Regions from separate parts of the Sporosarcina sp. 179-K 3D1 HS genome, predicted to be linked through region 3. Evidence: riboswitches for the same ligand, from Rfam matches in the RefSeq annotation. Region 3 holds a riboswitch; each other region holds the start of a gene.
The links. A riboswitch is a leader RNA that binds a small molecule or an ion and turns the genes downstream of it on or off. The one in region 3 is predicted to bind S-adenosylmethionine.
Positions count from the first base shown of each region.

Region 1: linked by a shared signal. The riboswitch ahead of metK (methionine adenosyltransferase) and the one ahead of AB1K83_RS10555 (bifunctional homocysteine S-methyltransferase/methylenetetrahydrofolate reductase) in region 3 are both predicted to bind S-adenosylmethionine.
Region 2: linked by a shared signal. The riboswitch ahead of AB1K83_RS15900 (methionine biosynthesis PLP-dependent protein) and the one ahead of AB1K83_RS10555 (bifunctional homocysteine S-methyltransferase/methylenetetrahydrofolate reductase) in region 3 are both predicted to bind S-adenosylmethionine.
Region 4: linked by a shared signal. The riboswitch ahead of AB1K83_RS03955 (methionine ABC transporter ATP-binding protein) and the one ahead of AB1K83_RS10555 (bifunctional homocysteine S-methyltransferase/methylenetetrahydrofolate reductase) in region 3 are both predicted to bind S-adenosylmethionine.

Region 1 covers NZ_JBFEGI010000002.1:14,262-18,095, forward strand. The annotation lists gene AB1K83_RS02760 (alpha/beta hydrolase family protein) at 1-391, shown strand, start outside; gene pckA (phosphoenolpyruvate carboxykinase (ATP)) at 436-2,022, opposite strand; SAM riboswitch class I at 2,203-2,322, shown strand; gene metK (methionine adenosyltransferase) at 2,511-3,716, shown strand.
Region 2 covers NZ_JBFEGI010000014.1:89,890-93,723, reverse strand. The annotation lists gene AB1K83_RS15905 (aldo/keto reductase) at 1-780, opposite strand, end outside; SAM riboswitch class I at 934-1,037, shown strand; gene AB1K83_RS15900 (methionine biosynthesis PLP-dependent protein) at 1,118-2,239, shown strand; gene metC (cystathionine beta-lyase) at 2,236-3,417, shown strand.
Region 3 covers NZ_JBFEGI010000007.1:30,338-34,171, forward strand. The annotation lists gene AB1K83_RS10555 (bifunctional homocysteine S-methyltransferase/methylenetetrahydrofolate reductase) at 1-821, opposite strand, end outside; SAM riboswitch class I at 937-1,042, opposite strand; gene AB1K83_RS10560 (histidine kinase) at 1,245-1,430, shown strand; gene AB1K83_RS10565 (c-type cytochrome) at 1,698-2,120, shown strand; gene nosZ (Sec-dependent nitrous-oxide reductase) at 2,138-3,834, shown strand, end outside.
Region 4 covers NZ_JBFEGI010000002.1:251,347-255,180, reverse strand. The annotation lists gene AB1K83_RS03965 (MetQ/NlpA family ABC transporter substrate-binding protein) at 1-801, opposite strand, end outside; gene AB1K83_RS03960 (methionine ABC transporter permease) at 818-1,489, opposite strand; gene AB1K83_RS03955 (methionine ABC transporter ATP-binding protein) at 1,479-2,492, opposite strand; SAM riboswitch class I at 2,596-2,704, opposite strand; gene AB1K83_RS03950 (pyridoxal phosphate-dependent aminotransferase) at 2,855-3,834, shown strand, end outside.

The DNA.
Region 1 (3,834 bases), on a different contig from region 3:
ATGGACCGCAATTTTACGGGATGATATTTCATCCATTGTCACATGGGCAGGCGTGTCCGATATTGTTTTTACATATAAGGAACGGAAAGACATGCGCCGGATGATGAAACGGGTCATCGGTGGAACACCGAATAATATGCCAGACGAATATCGGGATCGGACTGCTTTATTTCGAATAAATGAAATCACATGCCCCATTCTGATTATCCATGGCATGAAAGACGACAATGTCTCATTTGAGCAGGCCATCCTTTTGGAAAATGCTTTACGCGAACACGACAAGCTGTATGATACGTGGTATTACCCTGAGTATACCCATTTCTTCCCTCCTGCAATTAATGCGAAAACTGTTCGGGAAGCTTGCCTATGGATGAAGAACCAAAGTATATAAGAAAAAACCAGATACCTGTTCAGGTACCTGGTTTTTTGTATTCATTATGCAATCGGTCCGCCTTCTTGGACGATTTCTTCAGAAACATGACCGAATTTCTTGAAGTTTTCACGGAATAGGTCCGCCAATTCTTTCGCTTTTTCATCGTAAGCTGCTGGATCCGCCCAAGCGTTTCGTGGATTTAGAACTTCGCTCGGAACGCCTTCAATAGCAGTCGGCATTTGTAGTCCGAAGATTTCATTCACTTCAGTTTCTACATCGTTCAGTTTACCCGCCAATGCTGCACGAACCATAGCTCGCGTATATTTCAAGTCCATCCGTTTACCGACGCCGTAGACGCCGCCAGTCCAACCTGTGTTGACGAGGAAGACTTGTGCATTGTGCTCGTCAATCTTATTTCCAAGCATTTCCGCATAGATAGTTGCCGGAAGTGGAAGGAATGGAGAGCCAAAGCATGTAGAGAATGTCGCTTCCGGAGAAGTGACGCCACGCTCTGTACCTGCCAATTTGGAAGTGAATCCGCTAAGGAAATGGTACATCGCTTGTTCTTTCGTCAATTTCGAGATCGGAGGCAATACGCCAAAAGCATCTGCTGTCAAGAAGACAATTGTTTTTGGGTGGCCTGCGACAGACGGTGTAACAATATTTTCGATATTATGAATCGGATAAGCCGCACGTGTGTTTTCAGTCAAGGAATTATCATCATAATCCGGAATGCGTGTTTCCGGGTCAACGACGACGTTTTCCAAAACGGAACCGAATCGAATTGCTCCGAAAATTTCCGGCTCTTTTTCTTGAGACAAGTTGATACATTTCGCATAGCATCCGCCTTCAATGTTGAAGACGCCATTGTCGGACCAACCGTGCTCATCGTCACCGATCAATTTACGGTCTGCATCTGCTGAGAGAGTTGTTTTTCCTGTGCCGGAAAGACCGAAGAATAAAGCAACATCGCCGTCTTCACCAACGTTCGCTGAACAGTGCATTGGAAGGATACCTTGTTCAGGAAGCAAGTAGTTCATAATGGAGAAGATCGATTTTTTCATTTCTCCAGCGTATTCTGTACCACCGATCAAGACGATGCGCTTTTCAAGTGATACAATGATGAAAGTCTCGGAACGAGTACCGTCGACAGCTGGATCTGCTTTGAATGAAGGAGCCGCTAGAATGGTGAACTGAGCTTCGTGCGTTTGCAATTCTTCTTCCGTCGGACGGATGAATAATTGGTGGACGAAGAGGTTCTGCCATGCATATTCGTTAACAACTTGGATTGCCAAGCGTGCATCTTTATCAGCACCTGCAAACCCTTTAAAGACGAAAAGTTCGTCTTTTTTGCCTAGGTGATCGAGAACTTTCGTATATAGAGAATCGAAAATTTCGGAAGAAATCGGTCGGTTCACTTTACCCCAATCGATTTTGTCTTTGGAGGACGCTTCCTCGACGATATACTTATCTTCTGGGGAACGTCCTGTATATTTCCCTGTCTGCGCAGTGATGGCGCCGTCTGCAGTAAGTTGAGCCTCTCCGCGTGAAGTCGCTTTTTCAACCAGTTGTGGCACGGAAAGCTGGATGTTTACATTTTCTCCTGCTAGAAGATTTTTTAGTCCATCGCCAATTTTCGCTGAAATCATAATTTTTGTACCGTCCTTTGCATATAATCCCAAAATCTTGGGTTTCATTACAATTCACGAATAGTATAACACATTACTAATAATAATCTACACTAATTTGAAACCGCAAAGAATTCGACACAAATGTCATAAATTGTTGACATACGACATGAAATTGCGTAGCATGAGAATGAACGGATACTCTTATCCCGAGCTGGTGGAGGGGTCAGGCCCTATGAAACCCGGCAACCTGCAAAGACATCGTTGTCTGCGAGAAGGTGCCAAACCTGGACCAAGGTAAAATTCCTTGAACGATAAGAGTGAAAGGTGCTTCTCGAAATTATGCCTTTCCTCATGTTTTTACGTGAGTGAAGGGCTTTTTTATTTAGATTGCCCTTTATCCCTCGTGTTAAAGCTCGAAATGGCTTAAAGTTTGATCTTAGTCGATTAAACTGAACATGGGACTTATGAGTACCGTATCAATCTCGTAGGATATAGGAGGAAATTGTATGACAAATCGTAAATTGTTCACTTCAGAATCTGTAACCGAGGGCCATCCGGACAAAATGTGCGATCAGATTTCGGACGCCATTCTCGATGCCATTTTGAAGGAAGATGCAAATGCACGAGTAGCCTGCGAAACAACAATTACAACAGGGCTCGTTTTGGTAACTGGTGAAATTACGACAACTACGTATGTGGATATTCCAAAAGTGGTACGGGAAACGGTAAAAGAAATCGGATATACACGTGCGAAATTTGGCTTCGACTGGGAGACATCGGCTGTCCTGACTTCCATTGACGAGCAATCCCCGGAAATTGCGGCGGGGGTCAACCAAGCGTTGGAAGCCCGGGAAGGAACGATGACGGATGAGGAACTGGAAGCGATCGGAGCAGGGGACCAAGGGCTCATGTTCGGATTTGCTTGTAATGAAACACCGGAATTGATGCCTCTGCCGATCAGCTTGGCACATAAATTGTCACGGCGCCTCACGGAAGTCCGCAAAGAGGAGATCCTTCCGTATTTGCGTCCGGACGGTAAAACGCAAGTGACAGTTGAATATGATGAAGATAATAAACCGGTTCGGATCGATACGATTGTCATTTCGACGCAACACCATCCCGAGGTGACACTTGAACAAATCACCCGCGACATGAAGGAAGTTGTGATTGGTTCAGTCGTTCCGGGAGAGCTGTTAGATGAAAACACGAAGTATTTTATTAATCCATCTGGACGGTTTGTCATCGGTGGTCCTCAAGGAGATGCGGGTCTGACTGGCCGTAAAATCATCGTCGATACATACGGCGGTTATGCTCGGCACGGCGGCGGAGCGTTTTCCGGAAAAGATGCGACGAAAGTGGACCGCTCCGCATCTTATGCTGCACGGTATGTCGCGAAAAATATTGTGGCGGCGGGCTTGGCGGATCGCTGCGAAGTGCAACTGGCCTACGCGATAGGTGTGGCCAAACCAGTTTCCATTTCGGTCGATACGTTCGGCACGGGTACAATCGATGAAAGCAAGCTTGTGGGACTAGTCCGCGAACTATTCGACCTTCGTCCAGCCGGCATTATCAAGATGCTTGATCTGCGCCGCCCGATCTATAAGCAAACCGCGGCATACGGACATTTCGGCCGTACCGATATCGAATTGCCATGGGAGCAGACAGACAGAGCCACTGCGCTTAGGGATTTGGCGGAACGCGTGATTGGATAATTGAAATAAAACAGGAAGGGAGCCGGCAGTGGCACCCTTCCTGTTATTTTTTGGCAGTGAAGCTGAGGGTTCTATTGTAATTGTTAGAAAACCGCTGATAATTTATAGAGGCGCCCAT
Region 2 (3,834 bases), on a different contig from region 3:
CCCGATATTTTCCATCTCTTCTGCAGTCAGTTCGAAATCAAAGACTTTTGTATTGTCGATGATCCGGCTTTGCGTCACTGATTTCGGAATCGTCACGACGCCGTTCTGCAAGTCCCAGCGCAGCATGACTTGCGCTGTTGTTTTGCCGTATTTTTCAGCAATTTCAACCAACACCGGATTCTCCAGTAATTGTCCCCGCATGAGAGGAGACCAGGCCTCCAACTGAATGCCGTTTTCTTTGCAGAATGCCAGGAGTTCGACTTGTGTCAAGCATGGATGATATTCGACCTGGTTGACCATCGGATTAATTTCAGCCTCGGCCATCAGGTCCTCCAGATGGTGTATATTGAAGTTGCAGACGCCGATAGCCCGAGCACGTCCGTCTTTGTATAATTTCTCGAGCGCCTTCCAAGTGTCTTTGTACTTTCCAGGTTCCGGCCAATGAATCAAATACAGATCCACGTACTCAAGATCCAATCGTTTCAAGCTGTCATCGAATGCTTCTAATGTAGCCTCATAGCCCTGATCCGAATTCCATACTTTGGTTGTAACGAAGATTTCTTCACGGGGAACACCCGATTCTTTGATTCCTCGTCCGACACCTTCTTCATTACGGTAAATTGCGGCCGTATCAATGCTACGGTACCCTGCTTCCAATGCCCATTTCACCGCATCGACCACTTCTTGCCCTTCCTTGGATTGATAAACCCCCAAGCCCATCCACGGCATTTTCACACCGTTAGCCAAGGTAGCGCAATCCTGCAAATGTTTCGCCACCATTCCTACCCCTCCTACACTATGTAATACGACCATATTATCATAAGGTACCGGTACACCACAGAGGGATGCTTCCAGCGAAAATACCCTTGCAATAAAAACATCCTCGTGATAGAGTTGGATAAATCAATCTTATCAAACAACTTCATATCTGTATTCTTATCCAGAGAGACGGAGGGATTGGCCCTACGATGTCTCGGCAACCAGCCTATTGAGGTATGGTGCTAATTCCAATAGGCGAACTGCCTTGAAGATAAGGAGATTGACTTCATAAATTCTGAGGGTCCTCTTCTTCGAAAAGGGCGCTCTTTTTTATTCCATTAAGAAAAGGATGAATATGATGACGAAGAGAAGCTTGGCAACAACGTTAGTGCAACTGGGGAACCATAGCGACGTGAAAACAGGGGCGATCAACCCGCCGATTTATTTATCCACCGCCTATAAGCATGATGGCATCGGAAAAACGACCGGATACGATTACACGCGGACGAAAAACCCTACCCGAACGATACTGGAAGAAGGTATTGCCAAACTGGAAAGCGGGGATGCGGGATTCGCCTGTAGTTCCGGGATGGCCGCTATCCAATTGGTCCTTTCTCTCTTCCGCTCGGGCGATGAAATCATCTGTCCCGAAGACATTTACGGGGGGACCTATCGCCTTTTAGACTACTATTCTGATGTGTATTCAATTCATACAACATATACTGACTTTTCCAAGATTGAAGAAGTGGAAAAATGTATTACCGAAAACACTCGTGCATTGTTTATCGAAACACCGACAAACCCACTTATGCAGGAAATCGATCTTGAGACGTATGCACAACTCGCGAAGCAACACGGTCTTCTATTAATTGTAGATAATACTTTCTTGACGCCCTATTTCCAGCGTCCTATCGAATATGGAGCAGATATCGTCCTACATAGCGCCACGAAATATATTGGAGGGCATAATGATGTTCTAGCCGGCCTGGTTGTGGCGAAAGGCGAAGAGTTGTGCGAGCAATTAGGGAAAAATCATAACGCAATCGGGGCGGTACTCTCCCCTTCCGATTCATGGCTCGTCATACGCGGCCTGAAAACCCTCCATTTGCGAATGAAACAGCATGACGCAAATGCGAAGGCGATTGTGAAATATTTGGAGAGCGAACCGAAAGTGAGCGAAGTCCTCTACGCGGGGCAAGGTGGAATGCTATCGTTCCGCTTACAAGAGAGCGCATGGGTTGGCCCATTCTTAGAAAACATTCAGCTCATCACATTTGCGGAGAGTCTGGGTGGCGTGGAAAGCTTCATCACGTATCCCACAACGCAAACCCACGCGGACATCCCGGAAGAAGAGCGGATACGGCGCGGCGTCTGCGACCGGCTACTGCGTTTTTCGGTCGGTGTGGAAGAAGCGGAAGATTTGATTGACGACTTGAAGCAAGTATTCGCGAAATTGGAAAGCGAGGTACCCCAACCATGAGCAATCAACGATTGGAAACGAAATTCATCCATGCTTCAACGAGCGGTGACTTTGAACAGAAAACTGGGGCGGTAAATGTTCCGATTTATTTGTCGTCCACATTCCATCAGGAGAATTTTGATTCATTCGGCCCGTATGATTATAGCCGCTCGGGCAATCCGACGAGGGATGCGCTCGAAAAGACAATCGCCGAGTTGGAGGGCGGTGCAAGAGGGCTCGCATTCGCATCAGGGATGGCAGCCATTTCTTCCGCTTTCATGTTGTTGAAATCCGGGGACCATATCGTCGTGACAGAGGATGTGTATGGCGGAACGTTCCGTTTCATTACTCAAGTATTGACGAAGTTTGGCATTGAGCACACCTTTGTCGACCTGGCGGATTTGGAAGCGACCGCACAAGCGATTCAACCGAATACGAAAGTGATTTATATGGAGACGCCATCGAACCCACGCCTCGGCATTACGGATATCGCCGGAATCGTGGAGATCGCGAAAGCGAATGGCTGCCTAACCTTCTTGGACAATACGTTCATGACACCGCTCTACCAACGGCCAATCGAACTTGGTGTCGATATCGTACTGCATAGCGCAACGAAATTCCTGTCCGGCCATAGTGATATCATAGCCGGACTAGCCGTGACGAAAGATGAAGAACTCGGCAACCAGCTCGCCTTCATCCAAAACTCATTTGGTGCGATCTTGGGAGCACAAGACTCGTTCTCCCTAATCCAAGGCATCAAAACACTTGGCGCACGGTTGGCACAGTCGTCCGCTTCCGCGAAGAAAATCGCCGCCTATTTGAATGAACACCCGCTTGTCGAACACGTTTTTTATCCAGGATTGACCGGCCATCCGGGCCATGCCATCCATGCCTCCCAATCTTCTGACGCGGGTGCGGTCCTGTCGTTTCGATTGCCGAACCGAGAAACGGCCAAAGCCTTTGTTGACCAAGTCCAAATTCCGGTATTTGCTGTCAGTCTCGGCGGGGTGGAATCGATCCTATCCTATCCGGCACAGATGTCCCACGCAGCGATGCCAAAAGAGGAGCGGGAAAAACGGGGAATCACCGACGGCCTGCTGCGTTTTTCCGTAGGTTTGGAGCATGTCGATGATTTGATTGCAGATTTTGACCAAGCGCTCCAGGCTGCTGCCAAAGTGAAGCAAGAAGTGTCCATCTGAATACCAATAAGGGTTTGTCATGACGATTGTAATTACAGCCATGGGCCTCCCCATGGTTGTTTTCTTATTTGTTCGGAGTGTGTCCAATTGATTATGAGCGCGCAGCTGGGATTATGGGCGGGCCGCGCGAGATATCAGCGCTCCACACGAGTTATGAGCGGGCCGCGCGAGTTATCAGCGCTTCATGTGAGTTATGAGCGTCACGCGCGAGTTATGAGCTCCGCGCGGGAGTTATCAGCGATTCGCACGACTTATGGGCGCCACGCAGGAGATATCAGCCCTCCACACGAGTTATGAGCGCCCACGCGGAAGTTATCAGCGCTCCACACGAATTATGGGCGCCCCGCGCGAGTTATCAGCGCTTCACACGAGTTATGAGCGCCACGCGGAAGTTATAAGCGCTTCACACGAGTTATG
Region 3 (3,834 bases):
TGCTTCGGCGTCGTTCCGCAGCAACCGCCGATCAGACGGACGCCTTCATTGCGAAGGGACAGGGCGGCCCGGCCGAAATAATCCGCCTCGGATACATAGACAATCCGGCCATCTTCCACGTCGAGCAGGCTCGCATTCGGATAGGCGGATAAAAATGCCTTCTCCGGCAAAATGACCTCTTCAAAAGCTTGGATTGTATGGAAAGGACCGAGACGGCAGTTGACACCGACCACATCCGCACCAAGCGCCTCCAATTGATGAAGTGCATCGTTTAGGGAAATTCCGTTCTGCAATACGCCCGGCTCTTCCATCGAGACTTGGGCAATGATCGGCGTGTCTGTCATGGTACGAAGCATCTGAACGACAGCGGATAATTCTTCGAAATCATAATAGGTTTCTAGGAGAATTCCGTCCGGATCCCCAGTCAATAGATGCTCAGCCTGTTGCTGGACGACCTTCTGGATTTCTTGCAACGTGGCGTCGCTTTTCCGTATGCCGCGGAAGCCGCCGATTGTGCCAAGGACGAATTGTCCACCCGGAGCAGCCGCTTTCTTTGCAATTTGTATTGCCGCTTCGTTAAACTCTTTCACCCGGTTTTCCATTCCATAGCGGGCCAGCTTCAGAGCATTCGCACTGTACGTGTTCGTCTGGATGACGTCGGCACCTGCCCGGATGTAATCTTGGTGTATCTTTTCAATGATTTCAGGCTTTTCAACATTCAATTCTTCATAACAAAAATCAATTCCATATGAATAAAGCAGTGTCCCGATTGCTCCATCGGCGGTCAGAACATCGGTTTTCAGTTTTTCTAGCAATGACATAGTGCGATCTCCCTTTCTACAAACGGTTATGCCTTGGCAGAGTTGCTTTAACTCGAATTAAAAGTAAAAAAAGCCTTCATCGAGAAAGAAGGCTTTAGACGTGTATATTCGCTCCTTCTTATCTTCCAGGCCGTCGAAGACCTGCTGGAGGTAGCACCTTGCCGACCGGCTGGTTGCTGAAGCGTCTTCGGGCCAGTTCCCTCAGCTTCTCTCGATAAGAATCTTTATTTTATTTGAATTGTTGAAAACATCGTAACGTTAAAAATCCGTGCCGTCAAGTCTTTTTGTTAAATTCCTTAGTAGCATATCGGTTTTAAGGTGATACGAGTCCGACCCTGTATCCAGTTTGCCGATTCCAAATTCCATTGCTGGAGTATGGTATTATGGAGACAACCATGACAAAGGAAGTAGAGGGTGGAATGATTGAGAGCACTTAAATTTATCATCCCGATCATGTTAGTTGTCGGATCGTTCGGTTGGATGATGTTGAGTAAAAATTATCAGGAAGTCCCGCCGACATCCCGGGTGTTCATTACCATCGGAGCGATGATCGTAAGCGGGGGCATATCTTTTTTCCTCTTTCCTAAAGATGAAGGGGAAAAATACTGACGGGTGGCGATTCGGCCATCCGTTTTTGTTTGTTTGCTAGTAGGAGAGGGTAATATAGATTACTAACTTGCGGAATATTTCCGCAATGCCATAAGGACGCCGCATGATCGCCTGTCAGAACAGAAATTGTTACAAATCCATCTCGGTTAATTGTGAAGAATTGATGAAGTGATTAGGAGTTTTGGGACTGCCCTATAAGACTGTGATAAAGTTGTATTATAAATACAAGTTTATTAAATTAGCAATAGAAAAGGAGGTTATAAGCTTATGAAGACAAACGGCATCATTTTTATTGTCGCCTTTGTATTGGCGTTTGCTGGAGGGTATTTTTACTTTAGCCAAGGCAATAAAGAGGAGACGGCAACTACCGAAAGTGGCGCGACGGAGCCGGCGAATGAAGAAGGACAAGGCGAAGAGCAGGCATCGGTGCCGGCGGAAGCAGAAGTGTTGAATACGAATAGTTGTTTATCCTGTCATGCCGTCAATTCACTCGGTATCGAAGGCGGGACGACTGGACCGGATCTATCGCATGCGTACGATGGCGTCAAGGACAAGCATGGCGTCGATCTGGATTCATTCCTGAAACAGCCGACTTCTGCCGTGATGTCCGGCGTCATTGCAGGCAATCCGTTATCTGATGAAGATCGTGCGGCTATCATCGATGTCCTGAAGACAGCATCTGAGAAATAAGAATCGAGGTGGGCAGAGTGAATACGAATTTGAAGAGAGTTTTAGCTGCTATATTTGGCATTGTTCTAGGGTTATTAGTGGCGATCGTCTTTTTTGCAGATTTTAATAAAGGAAACCAAAATGCCGAGTCCAATAAGACCAAAGCGGAAAAAGTGTATGTACCGTACGGGGAAAAAGATGAATATTACATGATGGCTTCTGGCGGGCATTCAGGCCAGCTGTTCGTCTACGGGATCCCCTCCATGCGGAAAATCCGGACAGTCCCTGTCTTCACACCCGATCCTGCCACGGGATATGGATTTGACTCCGCTACGAAAGAAATGCTGGGCGGTTTTACATGGGGGGATTTCCACCACCCTTCGATTTCCGAGACAGATGGTGAGTATGATGGCGAATTCCTTTTCGCGAATGACGTGGGGAATAACCGCGTTGCCGCCGTCGATCTGAGTACATTCCAAACAGTGGATATGATGTTCTTGCCGAATATGGGCGGGCCGCATGCGGGCGTCTTCGTCACTGAAAATACGGAGTACATTGCATTGCCGACACGGTTTGCACGTCCATTGGGAGATGCCTATGCCACTTTGGATGAGTATGAAGAAGAATATAAAGGTGTCGTCTCGATGACCACTTTCGACAGAGAGGCGAAAAAATTCGATCTTGCCTATCAAATTGTCTTGCCTCCCTGGTCTTATGACCTCTCGGATGCCGGCAAGAAAATGTCGGGTGATTGGATTGTCATGACGACGTATAACACAGAATTTGCAACAACTAATTTAGAAATTAATGCCTCGCAGAATGACCGCGACTATATCGTACTCGTCAATTGGAAGAAGCTCGAGGAAGAAGTTGCAGCCGGGAATTATGATGAAGTGAATGGGGCCAAAACAATCGATCCCCGAAAACATAAAGGGGCCATCTATGCAGTCCCAGTTGCCAAATCACCTCATGGTGTGGATGTAACACCGGATGGAACCAGATTTATCGCAGCAGGGAAGTTGGCCCCGATGATGACGGTGTTTTCATTCCAACAGGCATTCGATGCGATTGAGAAAGGTGAATTTGTCGAAGAGAAATACGGCATTCCTGTATTGGCCTATGAAGATGTGATGGAGCGTGAAGTCGATCCTCCAGGCGCACTCGGTCCATTGCACACGCAATTTGACGACCGGGGGAATGCGTTTAACACGATGTTCATTTCCTCCGAGATTGTGAAATGGAATATCGAAACGGGCGAAGTGATCGACCGTACGCCGACGTACTTCTCTCCGGGACACTCCGCCGCAACAGAAGGGGACACAGTCTCGCCGGACGGTAAATGGATCGTTGCGCTCAATAAAATTGCGAAGGACAACTTCTTATCCGTTGGGCCATCCCACCCAGAATCGATGGACTTGATCGACATTTCGGGAGATAAGATGGAGCATGTCATGGCTGCGCCGGTGGATCCGGAGCCGCATTACGCTCAGATTATCCATCGCGATAAGATCGAGACGATCACTGTCTATCCAAAAGATGAAGACCGTAAGAACTCCGTTTGGAAACAAGAAGATACCCGGGTGGAGCGGAATGGGAATGAAGTCCATATTTATGGAATTGCCATGCGATCGAAATTCATCTTCGACGCCAAGTCGGAACGTCCCGACGCAGTCACGGTCAAACAAGGAGATCGCGTATTTTTCCATATGACCAACATCGACTTGGATCAGGACAT
Region 4 (3,834 bases), on a different contig from region 3:
TTGGAAATCGGAGTCGATCACTTCTTCGAATTTATCCGATTCTACAATCTCGATAATATCTTTCGCAAATTGCTTGTCTTTGTTATCTGTTTTCACAGCAACCACGTTACGGAATTGATCCGGCATGTCTTCCAACGCAAGTGCGTCCAATAAGTTCATGTTGGCAGCCAACGCGAAGTTTCCTGGAACCGCTGCAAGATCCGCTCCTTCTACTGAACGTGGCAACTGTCCAGCTTCGATCGGTTGGATGACCAAGTTCTTTGGATTTTCAACTACGTCTTTTTCAGATGCTTTCAACGGCTCGACGTCCGGATTCATTTTAATCAGGCCGTTCGCTTCAAGCACAAGCAATGTTCTCGCTGCATTGACCGGGTCATTCGGGATCGTAATGGAAGCACCATCTTCCACTTCATCCAGTGACTTATATTTATTTGAATAAATACCGAGTGGAGCCGTTGGAACAACAATCAAATCCGTCAAATCCATATTGTTTTCTTTCGAGAAATTTTCCAAGTAGACGATATGCTGGAACAAGTTAGCGTCAATATCGCCGCTATCCAACGCATTGTTCGGCTGGATATAGTCGCTAAATTCCACAATCTCCACTTCATAACCTTTTTCTTCCAGACCTGGAGTAATCGCTTTTTTCAACATATCGCTATACGGTCCCGCAGTAGCACCGAATTTCAACGTTTTCTTTTCCTCTGTAGCCGTAGTGTCTTCCGCCTTTTCTTTCCCACCACAAGCGGCGAGGGCTGCAGCCAATACAACGGCAAGAAGCGTCAATACAAATTTTCTCATTTTCTTCTCTCCTCAATTATCGTTTATCTATAGCTTTTGAAACCCGATCTCCCGTAAATTGAATTAACTGTACTAAAATGATAAGTATAGCAACTGTTACCACCATGATGGTGTTATCATAACGATAATAACCGAACCGGATGGCCAGATCCCCGATTCCCCCGCCCCCGACAAAACCTGCCATGGCCGAGTAGGCTACCAGACTGATAACTGTCAATGTAACACCTTGGACAATGCTCGACTTGGCTTCGGGCAATAGAACATTGCGGATGATCATCCACGGAGAAGCCCCAATAGCGATTGCAGCCTCAATGACTCCCTTGTCAATCTCCCTCATGGATGTTTCCACAATCCTTGCAAAAAACGGAATGGCCGCCGCCGACAAGGAAACACTCGCAGCTGCCGGGCCGATTGTGCTGCCGACAATCAGTTTAGTCAATGGTATCAAGGCGACCAGCAAAATGATGAACGGAATTGACCGCACCATATTGACAATAAAACCAAAGAAGGAATTAATCAGTGCATTCTCCAAGAACAGTCCACGATCCGTTATAAAGAGCAGAATGCCCAAAGGCAGCCCGATGACAATCGCTATTGCTAATGAAATGCCAATCATATACAGAGTTTCACCAAAAGCTTTCGTGATATCTGGTATCAATTCAACAATATGTACCATATCAATTCCCATTGTCAATCACCTCCACAATCGCTTCTTGTCCAACCATATAATCGATCGCTTTTTGAATTTCCTGCGGATCTCCTTGTAATTCCATTAAAAACGTGCCAAGCGGGCTTTCCTGAATATATTCGATAGAACCGTGCAAGAAATTCCCCTTTACATTGAAATGCTGCATCGTATCGGAAATAACACTCTTTACGGCGACATCTCCTTTAAATATCACTTTCACCAATGTTCCGGTGCACGTCTCTAAAATGGCATCCGGCACATCGAACGAAACGACACTGCTGATGAACTCTTTCGTCAACGGCTGTTTCGGATCGGAGAAAATATCATATACTTGTCCTTCTTCAATCACTTTCCCGTCCTGCATGATCGCCATCCGATCGCAAATCTCTTTTACAACGTTCATTTCGTGAGTTATCAAAACGATCGTAATTTTTAATTCACGATTGATCTTCTTGAGCAACCGTAATATTGACGTTGTCGTATTCGGGTCTAGGGCGGATGTCGCTTCATCACAAAGTAACACGGATGGATTATTGGCCAATGCACGGGCGATTCCGACCCGCTGTTTCTGTCCGCCACTTAACTGCGCGGGGTACACATTCCGTTTGTCAGCCAGACCTACCATTTCGAGCAATTCTGTAACTCGTGCCTCCACTTGATTCGCCGGCATTTTGGCTGCATGCAGGGCAAAGGCGATATTTTCAAAGACCGTTTTTTGACTGATAAGGTAAAAATGTTGAAAGATCATTCCGATTTTCAAACGGGCTTGGCGCAAGGCTCTCCCCTTCAACTTGATTAAATTCAAGTCATCGACTAAGACTGTGCCACTCGTCGGCTTTTCCAATAAATTCATACAACGGAGCAATGAGCTTTTCCCTGCGCCTGAATAACCGACAATGCCAAAAATCTCGCCTGTATGGATTTCGAGCGTGACATTGTCTACACCTTTCACGATGCCACCCTTTGTCTTGTATTCTTTTGAAAGATTTTTGATCTGGATCATTGGCTCTCCTCTTTCTACAAATCAACGGGTATCCAATTATCCGCTGAATAAATATAAAAAACCTCTTCCATTTTCATCAATGAAAGAAGCACTGAACAATATCAGCTTATCTCTCAGAATGAAAATCCACTCTGTAGGACTTGGCACCTTCCTTGTATACAAGGGGTTGCTGGACGTCATCGGGCCTTTCCCTCGGTCGCTCTGGATAAGAGTAATTATTTAATTTTTTTGACCTTAGATTAGCTTATATTTATTTAAACAATTAGTCAAGCTTATTCGACAATTTTCGCTAGTTTGCAGATAGTCCCGCATTATATGTATACTATTCTTTAAACAGATGATTGAGAAAAGAGGAAAACCAAATGGCGATTTCAAATCGATTGCAAGCGTTACCCCCACACTTTTTCACAACATTGATCGGCAAAGTTGAGGCTGCTATGGCAGAAGGCCGAGATGTCATCAATCTAGGCCGCGGAAATCCAGATCAACCGACTCCCCCGCATATTGTCAAGGCGTTGCAACAAGCGGTGGAAGACCCTGCCACCCATGGGTATTCCCCATTCAGAGGAACTAAAGAATTACGTCAGGCGGCTGCCGACTATTATCAACGGGAGTTTGGCGTGACCGTCGATCCTGAAACCGAAGTGGCTGTCCTTGGCGGCACAAAAATCGGTGTCGTCGAACTGCCGCTTGCGATTCTGAATGAAGGCGAATTATTGCTTCTTCCCGATCCCGGATATCCGGATTACTTGTCGGGTGTAAGCCTGGCTGATATCCGGTATGAAACGATGCCGCTTCTCGAGGAAAACGGATTTTTTCCTGACTATACTGCACTTTCCGATAGACAAAAACAGGAAGCAAAATTGATGTATTTGAATTATCCAAGCAACCCGACAGGCGTGACCGCCACCCTCCCATTTTTTGAAGAGACGGTCGCCTTTGCCAAAGAACATGGCATTTACGTATTGCAAGACTTCGCTTATGGCGCCATCGGATTTGACGGCAAAAAGCCGATTAGCTTTCTGCAAGCGGAAGGAGCAAAAGACGTCGGCATCGAAATGCTCTCTCTTTCCAAAATGTACAATATGGCTGGATGGAGGGTCGGATTCGCGGTTGGAAATGCGGAAATTGTGGAAGCGATCAACTTGTTGCAAGATCATTTATTCACCAGCGTCTTCCCTGCTGTCCAACGAGCGGCCATCACCGCGTTGACAGACAGTCAACAATGCGTGGAAGATTTAGTTGCACTCTATGAAAGCCGACGGAATGTCCTCGTTGCGGAATGCCGACGGATCGGATGGGACATCACCCCGCCAACGGGCTCATTCTTTGGCTGGCTACC